Regions from separate parts of the Paenibacillus sp. MMO-177 genome, predicted to be linked through region 3. Evidence: riboswitches for the same ligand, from Rfam matches in the RefSeq annotation. Region 3 holds a riboswitch; each other region holds the start of a gene.
The links. Region 3 has a riboswitch for cyclic di-AMP ahead of WFK81_RS21835 (C40 family peptidase). Riboswitches for the same ligand answer to the same signal wherever they lie in the genome.

Region 1 (5,383 bases), on a different contig from region 3:
CAAGGGAAGCCGGCCATATGATTTGCCGAAGCCATTGCGCCAGCGGCAAATCATCGGACACGCCCCTAATAAAGGTCTGAAACAAATGGGTGTGTCCGTTCACCAATCCTGGAATGACCGCCTTCCCCTGCGCATCCATCAAGATATCCGCCTGCCGGAGAAGCTCATCCTTGGAGCCGTCCGACGGCCACTCCCCAACCTCCGAAATAAGATCCCCCTCCATGAGAACATAACCATTAGGGATCACCCGCATCTCCTCATTCATCGTGATGACGGTCCCGTTACGAATCAGCTGCTTTTTCACACCGATCACACCCTCATGTAAGTTGATTAACCCGCAATTTGAAGTTTTCGCAACCATTTCGTATGCTTTTGGTTTCTTATGTAATGTTTTATGACATCAGTATAAGAGCGGCCCGGCAGAGCGTCAACCATATCGTAACTAAAAAAGGGCTTTTTTGGACCGTTTTGTCATTTTCTATAGACCAATTTGGTTACTAATGTTATATTAACTGACATAAAAATAAACAAATTCGAAACCAATACCTAACATTTATCTCGCACAAAGTAGCTTAACGTGAAATTTTATCGAAGAGGAGTGGCCCCATGCATTTACTGCACTTGGATGACACAGATCAGGAAATTATCCGCCTGCTGCACGATAACGGACGGATGTCGTACGCCAAGATCGGCGAGCTTCTCAATTTATCTAGAGTCGCGATCCAGAAGCGCGTGGATGCGATGGTGAACAACGGGATTATCGAGAACTTCACCGTACGGTTAAACACAACCAAGCTCGGCAAATCCATCTCCGCTTTTTTCGAAGTTGAGGTTGAGCCTCGATTCGTAGAGCAAGCCGGGGCGCTGTTATCGGAGGAACCGGAAGTAATCAGCATCTATCAAATGACGGGACCAAGCTCGCTGCATATGCATGCGCTGCTGAAGGACGAGGAGGCGCTGGAGCACTTTTTGTTCAAAAAAATCTATGTGCTTGAAGGGATCGTAAACGTCAACACTCATATGGTTATCAAACGCTTCAAGCAAGGCACGGGGCTTGAGCTGTAGCAGGCAAAAAAAAGCCCCAGTCCCGACGGGACCGAGGCTTCTCGCTATTTTTTCAAATGGTAAGGCACGGTGGTGATGATAACATCCTTTCGGTAAAGAAGCTGGGTACGGAGCATCAAGCTCGTTTGGTTATGCAAAATGTTGTGCCAGCCCTTCTTCGGAATAAACTGCGGAATAATGACGGTTACCTGGTAATTGTTCTCGCTCGCCTTGCGCTGCACGGTATCGATAAACTTGAAGAGCGGATTCGTAATCGAGCGGTAAGGCGAATGCAAGGTTACAAGCCGGACATCCGGCTGAAACTTCTTCCACTTCTCCTCAAAGACGGCTTCATCTTCTTTCTCAAAAGGAACATACACGGCAATGATCTGTTCCGGCTTCAGCGACTTGGCATATAGAATCGAATGTTCGACGACATGCGTGATCCCCGATACCGGCAAAATCATCACGTTGCCCTCAATCGGCATCACAGGCTCGCAAGTCGCAAGCCGAAGCTGCTCGCCCACCGCCTCATAATGCTTCTTGATCCGGTGGAACACGAAAATAATAAGCGGCAGGAAAATCAGAATCGACCATACCTGCGCGAACTTCGTCAGGAAAAACATCATCGAGACGATAAAGCTGATCAGGGCCCCAATCGAGTTAATGATGAACTTGCCAACCCAGCCCTTCGGCCTTTGGCGGAACCATTTGACCAACATCCCCGTCTGCGACAGCGTAAACGGTATAAATACGCCAACCGCGTACAACGGAATCAGATGCTCAGTCTTGCCCTGAAACGCAACGATCAGGATGATGGACAGAACACCTAGGCTGATGATGCCGTTTGAGTAACCGAGACGGTCGCCGCGTGCCGTAAACATTCTCGGAATAAACTTATCCTTTGCCAGGTTAACGGCCAGCAGCGGGAAGGCCGAATAGCCGGTGTTGGCTGCCAGGATCAAGATAAGAGCCGTAGTACCCTGGATAAAATAATACATCGTATGGCGTCCGAATATCCCTTCGGCGATCTGCGACACAACCGTCACTTCTTCTTTCGGCGCTATACCGTAGTAATACGCCAGGAACACGATGCCAGAGAACAGGATCGAGAGCAGACCGCCCATCGCTAATAACGTCTTGGCCGCATTGTTCGGCGCAGGGTCCTTGAAGTTCGGAATCGCGTTCGAAATAGCTTCAACCCCGGTCAAAGCCGAGCTGCCGGATGCAAACGCACGGAGCAGCAAGAACAGACTGATGCCCGCAACCGGCGTTCCTAACGAGGTGTGAAGCGCAGGCGATACGTCGCCTGTGGCGATTTTGTACAAGCCTACAATGACCATGATAACAATCGCAAGCACAAATAGGTAAACGGGATAAGCAAGGATAGACGCCGATTCCGTCACGCCCCGCAGGTTTAAGATCGTAATAAAAAGGACAAACACAATAGAGATCAGTACGGAATGCTCATGAAGGCTTGGAAAAGCCGATGTGATCGCGTCCGTACCCGCCGAGACGCTTACCGCTACGGTCAATATATAATCGACCAGCAGGGCGCCGCCGGATATGAGGCCCGGGAATACACCGAGATTTTCCTTCGATACGACATAAGCTCCCCCGCCATGCGGGTAGGCAAATATGATTTGCCGGTAAGACAGGATAAGTGCCGTTAATAAGACCAGCACCCCGACACCAATCGGAATCGAATACCAAAACGCCGCTGCGCTAACGGTCATCAAGACGAGCAAAATCTGCTCTGGCCCGTAAGCAACGGATGATAAGGCATCCGAGGACAGGATCGCAAGCGCCTTCGTTTTAATGAGCTTCTGTTCCCCTAATTCCGTGGACTTGAGGGGACGCCCGATCAGTAATCTTTTGATAAGAGTAAACACACAGGTCACCGCCAACGTTGAAGTTAAACATCTAATACCTGGATACTTGGCTACTCAAACACTTATCAGTGCTAATGTAACCACCTTTGCTTTTTTCTACGCACAGAAAAAAGACCGCAGAGCATCCTCCCGCGGCCCGTAAAAATAACCGAAGTTCACCCTCTCTATCAACGCTTACAAGGTTAGCTGACGGATTCGGGCGTCTAGAGTCGCCCTACAGCCTGCTTCCGCAACATTGCGGCCGGCATGCCGATTCACCCCGGCGACAAGCATGCACTTTCCTGCCTATCGCAATTGGTTCCCCTGCTCTCCGTTTCTAACGGAAACTCAGCGAATACGAACATATGAAGTTTTGCAGATTTGATCATAGTCCTCTTCCCCCTTTTCTGTAAACCGCGATAAAAACGCGAAAAGGAGCAGATTCGCTTGTTTTTTATTCATGAATGCGGATACATGATGGGTTCGCTCTCGGAATGTCCGAAATAAACCGCCATGCTTTCTTTTACCGTGCAATCGGCAGATAATCCCTGATATAGCAGTGGAGTTTGGCTATTATCTGATAGGCATGCTCGTATAAAGGAGTTGTCAGCAGAAAAAGCGCGAACCTGCCTATGGCTGGCCCGCGCTTTTTTTGGTTTTATTTCACAAGACGGAACGATTTCGCCTCGGCATCGCGGCTGTTGGGACCCACAAAGACGTGGAACTCGCCCGCATCGCTCTTCAGCTGTAGATCCGCATGGTAATAACGAAGCTGTTCCTCGGTAATCGCAAACGCAACGGTCTGCGTCTCGCCGGGCTGGAGAGACAGCTTGCGGAAGCCCTTCAGCTCCTTCAGCGGACGGACAACCTCGCCGGCAAGATCGCGTACGTACAGCTGGACAACCTCTTCGCCGGCAGCGGCTCCCGTGTTGGTCACGTCAACCGTTACATGAAGCGTATCTTCGGCGTTCAGAACGTCCGCCGACAAGCTGGCTTCGCTATACGAGAAGCTTGTGTAGCTCAGGCCGTAGCCAAACGGCAGAAGCGGCGCATTCGGCATGTCCAAATATTTCGAGACGTAACGCTCGTTCGCATTCTGAGGCGTAAGCGGACGTCCGGTATTGTAGTTGTTGTAATACACCGGTATTTGTCCGACGGAATATGGGAATGACATCGTCAGACGCCCGGAAGGATTCACGTCGCCAAACAGGACATCCGCGATCGCATTGCCGCCTTCCGTACCCGGGAACCAAACCTCGAGGAGCGCGTCCGCTTCCTCGATGACGCCATGCAGATCAAGCGGTCTGCCGTTGAACAGCACAACCACGATTGGCTTGCCAAGCGGCTTCAGCTTCTGAACAAGCTCCAGCTGTGCCTGCGGGAGACGGATGTCGCCGCGGCTTCCCGCTTCCCCGCTCATCTCGGAGCTTTCGCCAAGCGCCAGCACGATCACATCGGCTTGCGATGCCGCAGCTACCGCTTCCCGAAGCTGCTCCTCGGTTACAGCGTCGACGCCCGCGCCTTTCGCTACGGCAACGATATCCGCGTTCGCATGCGCAGATAAACCGGCATGCAGCTGCACCGTTTCCTCTTGCTTGCCCCAGATCGACCAAGGACCCAGAATATCTCCGCTCTCGGCAAACGGTCCGATGAGCGCAAGCTTTTGCCCGCCGCGAAGAGGAAGAGTCTCCTGCTCGTTCTTCAGCAGCACGAAGGACTTGGCCGCAATCTCGCGTGCCGCAGCGCGGTGCTCGGGCGACAGCAGAACTTCCTTCTCCCTTTCTTCGTTTGCAGCGCGGTAAGGGTTCTCGAAGAGACCCAGCTTGTCCTTCAGCTTCAGAATACGAAGCACGGACTCGTCAATCAGCTTGATATCCACTTTCCCCGCTTCCACAAGCCCCTTGAGATGGTTCGCATAGTGGGAGGTCATCATCTCCATATCGACGCCGGCTTCAATCGCCTTCAATGCTGCTTCTTCCCCATCCGCCGCAACGCCATGAGGGATCATCTCGCCTACTGCGCCCCAATCGGAGATCAGCATGCCGTCAAAGCCCCACTCGTCGCGGAGCAGATTGCGCATTAACCACTTGTTGCCGGTGGCCGGAATGCCGTCAACCGTGTTGAAGGCCGTCATCACCATCTCGCAGCCCTCGTCCAGCGCGGCTTTATAAGCCGGCAGATAGGACTCGCGAAGCTGTCTTTCCGACATGTTGACGGTATTGTAATCGCGTCCGCCTTCCGCTGCGCCATAAGCGGCAAAATGCTTGACGCATGCGGCAACGCGGTCCATATCGCCTGCCAGGTCATCGCCTTGGAAGCCGCGGACGAAGGCACGCGCATACTCGCTGTTCAGGTAGGGATCTTCGCCCGTCGACTCCATCACGCGGCCCCAACGCGGGTCGCGGACAAGGTCCACCATCGGCGCAAACGTCACGTGAATGCCCGTAACGGCCGATTCCTTCGCTGCA
Region 2 (5,383 bases), on a different contig from region 3:
TTACCCTGGATAACTTTGTCGTAGGGCTGTCCGCCTTTTTGATCGGCCATTTGTTTTATCTTAGCGGTTTTTTCGGGCAATGGAAGTTTTCCTTCTGGCGCCTCGTCACGATTGTACCAATCGGGGCATATGCCGTTTATATGGGCTACGAGCTGCTTGATGCGCTTACGAAATCGGGAGACGACGCTCTGAAAATCCCCGTTCTTGTCTATGTAACCGCCATTTCGCTGATGGGCTGGTCGGCCATCATGTCCGGAAACGCATGGGCGGTTGCGGGCGCTTTGCTCTTTATGGCTTCCGACTCTATTCTCGCCTGGAACAAGTTCGTCTCGGATGTTGATGGTTCGAATGTGCTCATTATGACAACCTATTATGCCGCGCAGTTCTGCATTGCAACCTGCATAGGATACCGGAGCCGTACCGCTCCCAAGCAAAAAGAGGCTGTCCCAACCGTCAATAGCTGACATCGGAACGGCCTTTTTGTTGGTTTGGATAAAAAAGGACTAACCAAACCCCTTTTATTGGAACAAATTCAATGTCCCCCCGCAAGTCACCCGTTTCACCCGATTTCACTGGAGTAAATCCAACGTACGGTGAGCAGGCTTGATCATATTGTGCTAAAAAAGCTGCAACAGATCAAAAAAATAGCGTTGCAGAGTCTGCGACGCTATTTTTGAAAGTGCTGGCTCTTCTTCAAAGATTCTGACTTATGGGACACCCGTTTGGTTGTGCCGATTGTTATCCGGCTTTTTCCTTATTCATCTGCTTGCTGCGCAGCTGGCCGCAAGCCGCGTCGATGTCGGCACCATGCTCGAGGCGGACGCTGACGCTTACGCCTTGTTTTTTCAGCGTATCGTAGAAGCCTTTGATGGAGTCGTTCTCGCTGCGCTGGTATTGGCTATGCTCGTCAACCGGATTGTAAGGAATAAGGTTCACGTTCACGAGAGAACGGCGGCGGTCGCCCACCAGCTCCGCAAGCTCAAGCGCATGCTCCGGCCGGTCGTTGACGTCCTTGAGCAGAATATACTCCAGCGTAATGCGGCGGTTCGTCCGCTCCAGATAATAATCGATCGCATCCATCAGCTTCTCGATCGGAATCGCGCGGTTGATCTTCATAATCCGCGTCCGCAGCTCATTATTAGGCGCATGCAGCGATACGGCAAGGTTAACCCCTTGATCCTTGTCGGCAAACTCTCTGATTTTGTCCGCGAGGCCGCTTGTCGATACCGTAATATGGCGCGGTCCGATAGCCAAGCCTTTATGATCCTTCACCGTCGTGAGGAAGTCGTTCAGGTTCGTAAAGTTATCGAACGGCTCGCCGATCCCCATGACAACGATATGACTGACCTTCTCGCCTTGACCCGCTTCATCAAGATGGAGCTGAATCTTCATAATCTGCTCGACAATCTCGCCGCTTGTCAGATCTCTGCTCTTCTTGAGCAGGCCGCTCGCGCAGAAGCTGCAGCCGATATTGCAGCCAACCTGCGTGGTTACGCAGACCGACAGGCCGAACTTATGACGCATCATTACCGTCTCGATCAGGTTGCCGTCATCCAGCTTGAGCAGCAGCTTGACCGTGCCGTCCTTCGACACCTGCTTCGTATGCTCGACCAGCGTCTGGATCGCAAAGTTCTCCTCCAGCAGCTTCACCAAGTCCGGATGAACCTCCGTCATATCCGCAAAGTTTGTAACCCGCTTCCGGTACAAATATTCCCACACCTGAGCCGCCCGGAACTTTTTATGCCCGCGCTCGCCCAGCCATGCCGTTAATTGATCTAATGTAAATCCATATATGGATGGTGTACTCATCGTTTTTCCTCTTTTCGTGAAACGCGGCCAAAACCGCATACTGTTCCTATTGTCCCAAAATTAGCTGATGAAAACAAGGGGCCAAGGTGAAACGATTCGCCGCCTTTGGCAGGAGGCGCGTTTCGCTTCGGAGTATTCTAATGAAAAGTCCAATCGTTCCAGTATACGCTCATTCCGCCCTCTTATTTCACTCCTCGCACTTAACACGCACTTATCGCTCCTGCTTCCTACCCCACGTCCAACCGCTGTAAGACGGTTTTTCCGTCTTATTTAGCTCTTTCTAACCCGCGGCCCGCCCTCCAGCCGCTGTAAGACGGTTTTTCCGTCTTATTTGGCTCTTTCTAGCACGCGGCGCCGCCCTCCAGCCGTTGTAAGACGGTTTTTCCGTCTTATTTGGCTCTTTCTAACCCGCGGCCCGCCCTCCAGCCGTTGTAAGACGGTTTTTCCGTCTTATTTGGCTCTTTCTAACCCGCGGCCCGCCCTCCAGCCGCTGTAAGACGGTTTTTCCGTCTTATTTAGCTCTTTCTAACCCGCGGCCCGCCCTCCAGCCGCTGTAAGACGGTTTTTCCGTCTTATTTGGCTCTTTCTAACCCGCGGCCCGCCCTCCAGCCGCTGTAAGACGGTTTTTCCGTCTTATTTGGCTCTTTTCAGCCCACGGCTTCGTGCCCGGCACGCAATGGCGACCTCGGACAAACCAATTTGGGCTTGGCATATACCTAAATTTCACATCGAATTGCAGTATTCGCGAGATATAGAGTCCAAGAAGGAGCATGATGGAGTCCCTTCCAAATGTAAACGCTCTAACCAAACTCCTTGTCAGAATTAGACAATATGCCGCCTCCATCGTTCATTTACATCTTCGGCCGTCAGGCGTAATATACGATTCAGCAAAAGTATCAATTGCTGAGTTTCCGTTAAGGGAAACGGGGGAACCAATCGATAAGCAGCATCGCAACGGTGTGAGAGCCGGGGCGGCTTGCTTATCCGGGGTGAATCCGGGAAAAGGCTGCGCGCGGCCTGAACCGGTAGGGCGACTCTCACCGTCCGAATCCGTCAGCTAACCTCGTAAGCGATGAAAATGCGACTGCCCATTAGGCAGGGCATTTTCCAAGTAGAGAGGATGATGTGATCTTGTGACCTTTTCAAGGCCGCGGGGAACTTTCCTCTGCGGCTTTTTCTCATGCCGATTATTAATCAAAATCAACTGTCTTTATCGCTTAATCCCCTTCGCGGGGAACGGGGGAACCAATCGGACAGCCGGCTGTTCAACACAGCTAGCTTGTCCTCGGGGTGAATCGCCGACTCAGTACCATCTGAGCTCGTCGGCGTAGGGCGACTCTTACGCCCGAATCCGTCAGCTAACTTCGTCAGCGTACCAAGAGAGGCAACGATGATCGTGAATTTAGGCGCGGTTTATTTTCTGCTGCGCTTATAAGCCGCGTGAAGAGTCCCTCTTCCGCGGCTTTTTGTTGTCGTTGATTCCTCCAATCAGAAGAGGAGCCTAAACCATGGACGATTATATACTCGTCTCCGCCCCCAACGCGCAGGGCGAGGACTTTATTAAACAGCTGCAGCGACGGCATATCCCTTTTGCAGCCATTGTGAACAACAAGACCGAATACGATAGGATGCTGGGGCTGGGAGTAAGCATCGTAATCGTTGTCAACACGATTGATGAAGCAACCTGGCGGGTACCGGAGCTGCCGGTCGGCCGGATCTTTTTATTCGAGAGAAGCCTGAATCTGTGCTGCCGTTATATTCAGATTTGCCGCAGCTGGACTTCTAAGTCGATCTGCGTCATTACCGAAAGTACGAATCCCCGGTTGATTTACAAGGGGATGGGCGCGAATTACGTGGTGCACTCCGGGCAGACGGAAACGTCTTTTCTCATCACAAACGACCTCACCAGTTAGGAATTATCCCAAATGGAGCCTAAACAGGCCATGCGGTCATTCTTTTAGGAGGAATACTCGATGCAGGATATTTATATGGCGCTGCTTCTGGCAGCGATATTTGTACTTTTCGCCGGCTTTATGCATTGGTGCGACCGGGCTATTCAAGAGGAGGAAAAGCGATGATCGTAGCGTTAACGCTGGCTTTGTTTCTCTTTCTTTACTTAATTTATGCCCTGATTAATCCGGAGAAATTCTAAAACCTTATCGATCGCTGGGAGGCCGCAATGGCAATGGATATTTTACAGCTCATTATCGTGATTGGCGTGCTCGTACTGCTCGTCAAACCGCTCGGAACCTACGTATACCATGTGTACTCGGATCAACCGAATCGGACTGACCGCTTATTCGGCGGCATCGAACGGTTCATTTATAAAGTAATCGGGCTGAAATCGCGCGAGAGCATGACCTGGAAAAAATACGCGCTGAGCTTTCTGCTCACGAATATCGTGCTAGTCGCGATTAGTTATTTTATTCTGCGCTTGCAGGGCGGCCTTCCGGGCAACCCCAACCGCATTGGCGCTATGGAAGAAACGCTGTCGTTCAATACCGTTATCAGCTTTATTACGAATACGAACCTGCAGCATTACAGCGGCGAGACCGGGCTGTCCTATTTCTCGCAGATGGCCGTCATTATGATGATGATGTTCACTTCGGCGGCTACCGGCTTCTCGGTTGCGATTGCTTTTATCCGCGGCTTGACGAGCAGGGGCAGCACAATCGGCAACTTCTTCACCGACTTCGTGAAATCCCATACGCGGATTTTCCTGCCGCTCGCAACGCTTATTACGCTGGTGCTTGTGGCGCTTCACGTGCCGCAGACGCTGCAGCCTAACGTAACGGCAACAACGCTGGAAGGAGCAACGCAAACCATCGCTATCGGGCCGGTTGCTTCCCTTGAATCGATTAAGCATTTGGGCACGAACGGCGGCGGCTTTATGGGTGCCAATTCGGCGCATCCGTTCGAGAATCCAAGCCCGCTGACGAACGTCATCGAGATTTTGTCCATGTGGGCGCTGCCTGCCAGCCTTCCCTATGTATACGGCCGTTTCGCGGGCAACCGCAAGCAGGGCTGGGTTGTGTTTGGCGCCATGATGTCGCTGTTCCTGGTATTCCTTGCGACGGTTTACACGGCTGAGCTGCATGGCAATCCGGAACTGAACAACCTTGGCGCAGATGCCTCGCAAGGCAGCATGGAAGGCAAGGAAGTCCGGTTCGGCATTGCCCAGTCCGCCCTCTTCACGGCGGTTACGACCGCTGCGACAACCGGTTCGGTTAATAACATGCACGATACGCTGACGCCAATCGGCGGTCTTGTCCCGTTGGCGGAGATGATGCTGAACGTCGTGTTCGGCGGCAAAGGCGTTGGCCTCGTCAATATGCTGATGTATGCGATTCTTGCCGTCTTTATCGCGGGACTAATGGTCGGTCGGACACCGGAGTTACTCGGGCGGAAAATCGAGCCCAAGGAAATGAAGCTGATCGCGATTGCGATTCTCGTTCATCCGTTTATCATTTTGGCGCCAACCGCCATTGCTTTCCTGACGGACCTTGGCCGGGGCGCCATTACGAATCCTGGCTTCCACGGCATCTCGCAAGTGCTCTATGAATACACCTCTTCG
Region 3 (5,383 bases):
TCCTTGGAGAAAGAGCCAAAACATTCGAAATTATTGTTCAACTTGGCGCCGTTATCGCTGTCTTTGTCCTATATTTCCGACGCTTTTTCCGTTTCTTTAATTTTACACCTGGATATATGCAGCGACCAGGAGTCAATATTATTCATGTAGGCTTAGCGATGGCCCCTGCTGTAATTATCGGCCTTGCACTACATGATTTTATAAAAGAATATTTATTCGGACCATGGTCTGTCCTCATAGGCTTGGTAGCTGGCGGGATCTTGATGATCGTGGCTGAGAGGGTACGTATACCAATAACAGCCGACTCCATGGACGATATTACATACAAACAAGCTTTTCTCATTGGGGTCTTTCAATGTTTGGCACTCTGGCCCGGCTTCTCCCGTTCCGGGTCCACTATCTCTGGTGGTTTACTGGTCGGCACGAGCCAAAAAGCAGTTGCAGAATTTACCTTTATTGTATCCGTTCCGATCATGTTCGCTGCCTCGGGTTTAGACTTATATAAGAGCCGTGCTTTCTTGACGTTCGATGATCTTGGTTTGTTCCTCGTCGGATTGGTTATCTCCTTTGTCGTCGGAATGATTGCGGTAGTTACATTCATAAATGCAATTAAACGGCTTAAGTTGTCTTGGTTTGCTTATTATCGTTTCGTGCTGGCGTTTTTTTTCTACCTTATTCTTTCAAACAGTTTTTAATTGAACTGGAATTCCGATTAACGAGTGCATTTCTTATGGTTACGGGATTCTAGGGTGAGATTGAAATGAGAGAGCATCGAAGGGGTACCGACAGCAAAGTGCACAATTTGTCGGACTTTAAAATTACAGGGATAACTTATGGCAGGTAGCCGGAAGGAAAGGGAAAATGAGGAAGAGAGACAATAAGGAAACAGACTTTATTCCGGCTCTACGATTCAACTGGCTTACATCTTTATATGACCCGATATTACGTTGGACGATGAGGGAATCCGCTTTTAAGAACCAGCTAATTAGGCAAATTCAAGTTGACCCCGGGCAGCGAATCCTTGATCTAGGATGCGGTACCGGTACGTTAACCATCCTATTGAAACAAACGTATCCAAAAGCAGAAGTTACCGGGATTGATATTGACCCAAAAGTTCTTCAAATTGCAGAAAGAAAAGCAGAGAACATGGGAATGGACATTACGTTTAATCAAGGCATTGCGTTTGAACTTCCATACTCTAATAATTCATTTGATCTTATTGTAACCAGCCTTATGTTTCATCATTTGACGCTAGAAAATAAACTCCGTACATTACACGAGATATTCCGAGTACTAAAACCGCAAGGTGAAATCCATATCGCGGATTGGGGCAAAGCTCAAAATGGACTAATGCGTGTTGCATTCCTACCCATCCAAATATTGGACGGATTTAGAACAACTACTGATAATGTAAATGGCCTCTTACTACAACTTATGACTAATGCCGGATTTAATGAAACTAAAGAAACAGATCGATTTATGACTATATATGGAACCCTTTCTTTATATAGAGCGAGGAAAAATATGCTGTAAAAATGTTGCGGTGAGTGTCAGCTTTCCTGGTACTCTCTTGATGAGAAGATGAGGGTTATTTTGATGCCCCTTTAAATTTCACATTTAAATACATCTACTTTGCGGGTGGTGTCAGCTTCGCTGGTACTACCCCATATAGTCTTGAATGCGTAGGTCCCCCTTGTTTAGGAACTGTAAAACCCTCGCCTACAAGGTCCAGTAGCTATCTAACAAAGCAAATGCAGTCTCTCATATTGAAAGACTGCATTTCTTCTTAGTACCCCACTTGACGCGCTGTTACATAACGGGAATCATAATATTCCTCACTCATTTTACTAATTGTCACGCCTTTGCTGCTGGAGAAGTGAGCAAACTTACCATTACCAATGTAAATTCCTGCATGTGATATCCCTTTGCCACTCGTATTAAAGAACACCAAGTCACCTTCACGTAGGTTACTTTTCGAAACAGGATCCCCTACCTTAGCTTGTGTTTGAGATGTTCGCGGCAATTTGATATCAAATTGATTAAATATGTAATTAATGAAACCTGAGCAATCAAAACCTTGAGTCGTTGTGCCTCCCCACTTGTATGGAGTTCCTACTACCTCGTTTATTGATCCTTTAAGAGGACATTCACTTGCAAAAACACCTTGCGCACCGGTTACTAACATGACACAGAAAACAAAAATCGAGACAAACTTTTTCAAAAACACTTTCTCCCTTCGTTGCCTACCAGGTTAGCTTACGGATTCGGTTGAAGATCCCTATAATCAGATTGATTAATTCACCCATGTACATTGGTTCCCCGGTTTCATCTTACAGAATTCGGCATCATTTTATTAAACTACTTTAAGTAGTATAATACGACATAATCAGACACATCACTCCATTACAATGATTAGAATCTTTTCATTTAAACGAAATAACTATCGGACTTATACTGAATCAATAGTTCATTTGTTTTTATTTAAACCTGATCATTGACTTTTTTATCTTTAAACTGGGACCAAATAAAGAGGCACACTCCAATATTGATAAAAACATCAGCTCCATTAAATACCGGAAAATTAATGAGCCTGAAATCTAACATATCGACAACCTCTGACCGAAAAATACGATCTAACATGTTTCCTAAAGCACCACTTAGCACAAGTGATAAACCTATCCCGAGCAACTTGTTGGATGAAGCATGTTTCCTGATGAAGAATACAATAATGACACTTATGATTAAAGCAAGTGCGATCAGTAAACCTTTCTGACCTTCAAAAATATTGAAAGAGGCACCACGATTACGGACTGAAGTCAGATGAAAAACTCCAGGCCATAGAGGAATTGTTTCACCGATCACCAAATATTTCGTAATTATCCACTTACTCAATTGATCCATTAGAATCATCAATACTGCAATCAAGTAATAAACCACTTCGCTCCCCCTTTTCATTGGTTGAATTATGGATTAAACCATACGCTCAATAATTGAACAATGGATTTTAAAACGTAATTTTAACTCGGCATTTCATATGAATGATTTTGAGCAATATTGAAAATAATTAGACAGGCAAAACACCAAATTAAACTTGGAGGCTAGAACTACATGGCAAACGCAAACCATCGTCATAGAAGTGGTGAAAAAGTAACTGAAAATGGACATTACACTGACAGTGATGGAGGACATGTCGTGCTGCAAGCTGGAGATACGTTCCCTAACTGTCCTAAGACCGGGAAAGCAACAACTTGGAAGCACGAGTCAAATATCTAAAATGAAATAAGCCCCAATAATCAAGATAGATGACTCCTGTATTTTCAGGGGTCATCTTAATACATAATGCAATGGAGGAATCAGCTGTGGGACACTCACATAATCATAACGGTCATAACCATGGAACTGCAAATTATAACAAGGCCTTCTTAATCGGTATCATCCTAAATACCATTTTTGTTGCCACTGAAGCAACATATGGAATTATAAGCAACTCATTAGCGCTAGTCGCTGATGCAGGTCATAATCTAAGCGATGTCTTAGCCCTTGTACTTGCATGGATTGCAAGTTTGCTTACTAAAAAAAGCCCAACCTCGAGCCGAACTTACGGATTCAGACGATCCTCCATATTAGCTGCTTTATTTAATTCCATTTTTTTGCTTATTGCATTGGGAGCAATCGCTTGGGAAGCGATCCGCCGCTTTGCAGAGCCCTCTCCAATTGAAGGAAATACCGTTATTTGGGTAGCGGCAATCGGAATAATAATTAATACCCTAACAGCCATTATGTTTCTTAGTGGCAGCAAAGGCGATATCAATATTCGAGGAGCATTCTTACATATGGCAGCTGATGCTGGCGTATCCTTCGGTGTAGTCATCGCTGGTCTCATCATTAAATTTACTGATTGGCTATGGCTTGACCCTACAGTCAGTTTGGTAATTTCCGTCGTTATATTCATTAGTACTTGGAGTTTGTTAAAGGATTCGATAAACATGTCCCTTGATGCCGTTCCTAAGGATATCGACTTTGTACAAGTTAAAGCTTATTTTGAGGGACTTCCTGGTGTCCAAGATGTTCACGATCTGCACATCTGGGGAATCAGTACAACCGAAATCGCCCTAACCGTACATTTAGTCTTAAATCAAACGGTTAATTACGACAATCAATTAACAGCATGCCGGGAAGCATTACATGAAAAGTTTAATATCGATCATATCACTATTCAAATGGAACCCCTGACTTATTTGTGCCCCCAAGCACCTGAGGGCACTATCTAGAAGGATCATTACTCGGATTATATACCCTAGAGTAGTGAATCCCGCCACTAGCATAAAAATGTCCGATTAATTTATATTTTCCTTTTAATTGATCCGTTTCTGTTGTATAGATACCTTTTCCCTCATACTTGGTTTCTAGCCAGGCAGAACCGTTATTTTCAGAATTCCGAATTTCAAAAAGCACCCATGATTCATCGGTAACAACCGATTCATCAATAGCTAATGTAACGCGAACACTATCACTGGAATCTGAGATGTCTTTAATAGATATTTTTATATCAAACAAATCATCTTGTCCTAAAATCGAACATCCAGAGAAAACTACACAGACTAGCAATAACAAGATCATTTTTAAACTTAACCTTTTCATCGCCTTCCCCTTTCTACAAGACATTATCATCTATTCATATCATGTTTCTAAATGAAAATTGATTGAACTCAAAATAACTTGGCTTGTGAGTTTATTATGAAGCAAACAAAAAATGCCGCTTTTTATATAGCTCGGCACTTTTGTTATCTATCCAATTCAAAAAGAATGGTGAGTTATCATTGGGCTTTTTTATTGTGTTAGAAGCAAGAGTCATATCGCCATCTGACTTCAAGAGTTTTAGATGATATTTCCATATGCTTACGTTTATTGATTGCTATCTTCACCTTTAGATCGTGTTGAAGCGGTTGTAGAAGATTTAATCAACCTGTAGATATTAAAGCCAAGAAATAATACCGCAACAACCACAACAGCAAAGTAAATAGTCACCTGAAGCATACGCAAATCACCTCTCCTTGAATTTCGACTATGACTAAAATATCACATGAACATATATTCAACAATTCGTTTAACTGATCGTTCAGAAATTTGTCATTCATTTAAGAAAGTTAGTGGGTTAATTTTTTCATTATCCTTATTCCTAATTTCAAAATGAAGATGCACGCCGGTGGAGCGACCTGTTGTCCCCATAATACCGATCGTGTCCCCCTTTTCAACGAGACTCCCCTTCTTAGTATTGATTTTACTCATGTGAGCATACAAGGTCTGGTAGCCGTTCTGATGATCAATAATGACATGATTACCGTAATCAGATGTAAACCCCGCATAAATTACCTTACCACTA

Region 1: it holds a riboswitch for cyclic di-AMP, as region 3 does, so the genes downstream of both, WFK81_RS23820 (APC family permease) here and WFK81_RS21835 (C40 family peptidase) in region 3, are expected to answer to the same signal.
Region 2: it holds a riboswitch for cyclic di-AMP, as region 3 does, so the genes downstream of both, WFK81_RS16790 (hypothetical protein) here and WFK81_RS21835 (C40 family peptidase) in region 3, are expected to answer to the same signal.

The regions. Positions count from the first base shown of each region.
Region 1 covers NZ_JBBCUR010000009.1:36,460-41,842, forward strand. The annotation lists gene WFK81_RS23810 (amidohydrolase family protein) at 1-304, opposite strand, end outside; gene WFK81_RS23815 (Lrp/AsnC family transcriptional regulator) at 607-1,065, shown strand; gene WFK81_RS23820 (APC family permease) at 1,110-2,936, opposite strand; cyclic di-AMP (ydaO/yuaA leader) riboswitch at 3,092-3,279, opposite strand; gene bglX (beta-glucosidase BglX) at 3,574-5,383, opposite strand, start outside.
Region 2 covers NZ_JBBCUR010000004.1:276,054-281,436, forward strand. The annotation lists gene WFK81_RS16780 (lysoplasmalogenase) at 1-464, shown strand, start outside; gene rlmN (23S rRNA (adenine(2503)-C(2))-methyltransferase RlmN) at 739-1,809, opposite strand; cyclic di-AMP (ydaO/yuaA leader) riboswitch at 2,701-2,896, shown strand; cyclic di-AMP (ydaO/yuaA leader) riboswitch at 3,014-3,198, shown strand; gene WFK81_RS16790 (hypothetical protein) at 3,318-3,722, shown strand; gene kdpF (K(+)-transporting ATPase subunit F) at 3,884-3,961, shown strand; gene kdpA (potassium-transporting ATPase subunit KdpA) at 3,995-5,383, shown strand, end outside.
Region 3 covers NZ_JBBCUR010000006.1:228,147-233,529, reverse strand. The annotation lists gene WFK81_RS21845 (undecaprenyl-diphosphate phosphatase) at 1-695, shown strand, start outside; gene WFK81_RS21840 (class I SAM-dependent methyltransferase) at 862-1,533, shown strand; gene WFK81_RS21835 (C40 family peptidase) at 1,787-2,221, opposite strand; cyclic di-AMP (ydaO/yuaA leader) riboswitch at 2,226-2,355, opposite strand; gene lspA (signal peptidase II) at 2,482-2,955, opposite strand; gene WFK81_RS21825 (YjzC family protein) at 3,109-3,273, shown strand; gene WFK81_RS21820 (cation diffusion facilitator family transporter) at 3,345-4,271, shown strand; gene WFK81_RS21815 (hypothetical protein) at 4,264-4,641, opposite strand; gene WFK81_RS21810 (M23 family metallopeptidase) at 5,131-5,383, opposite strand, start outside.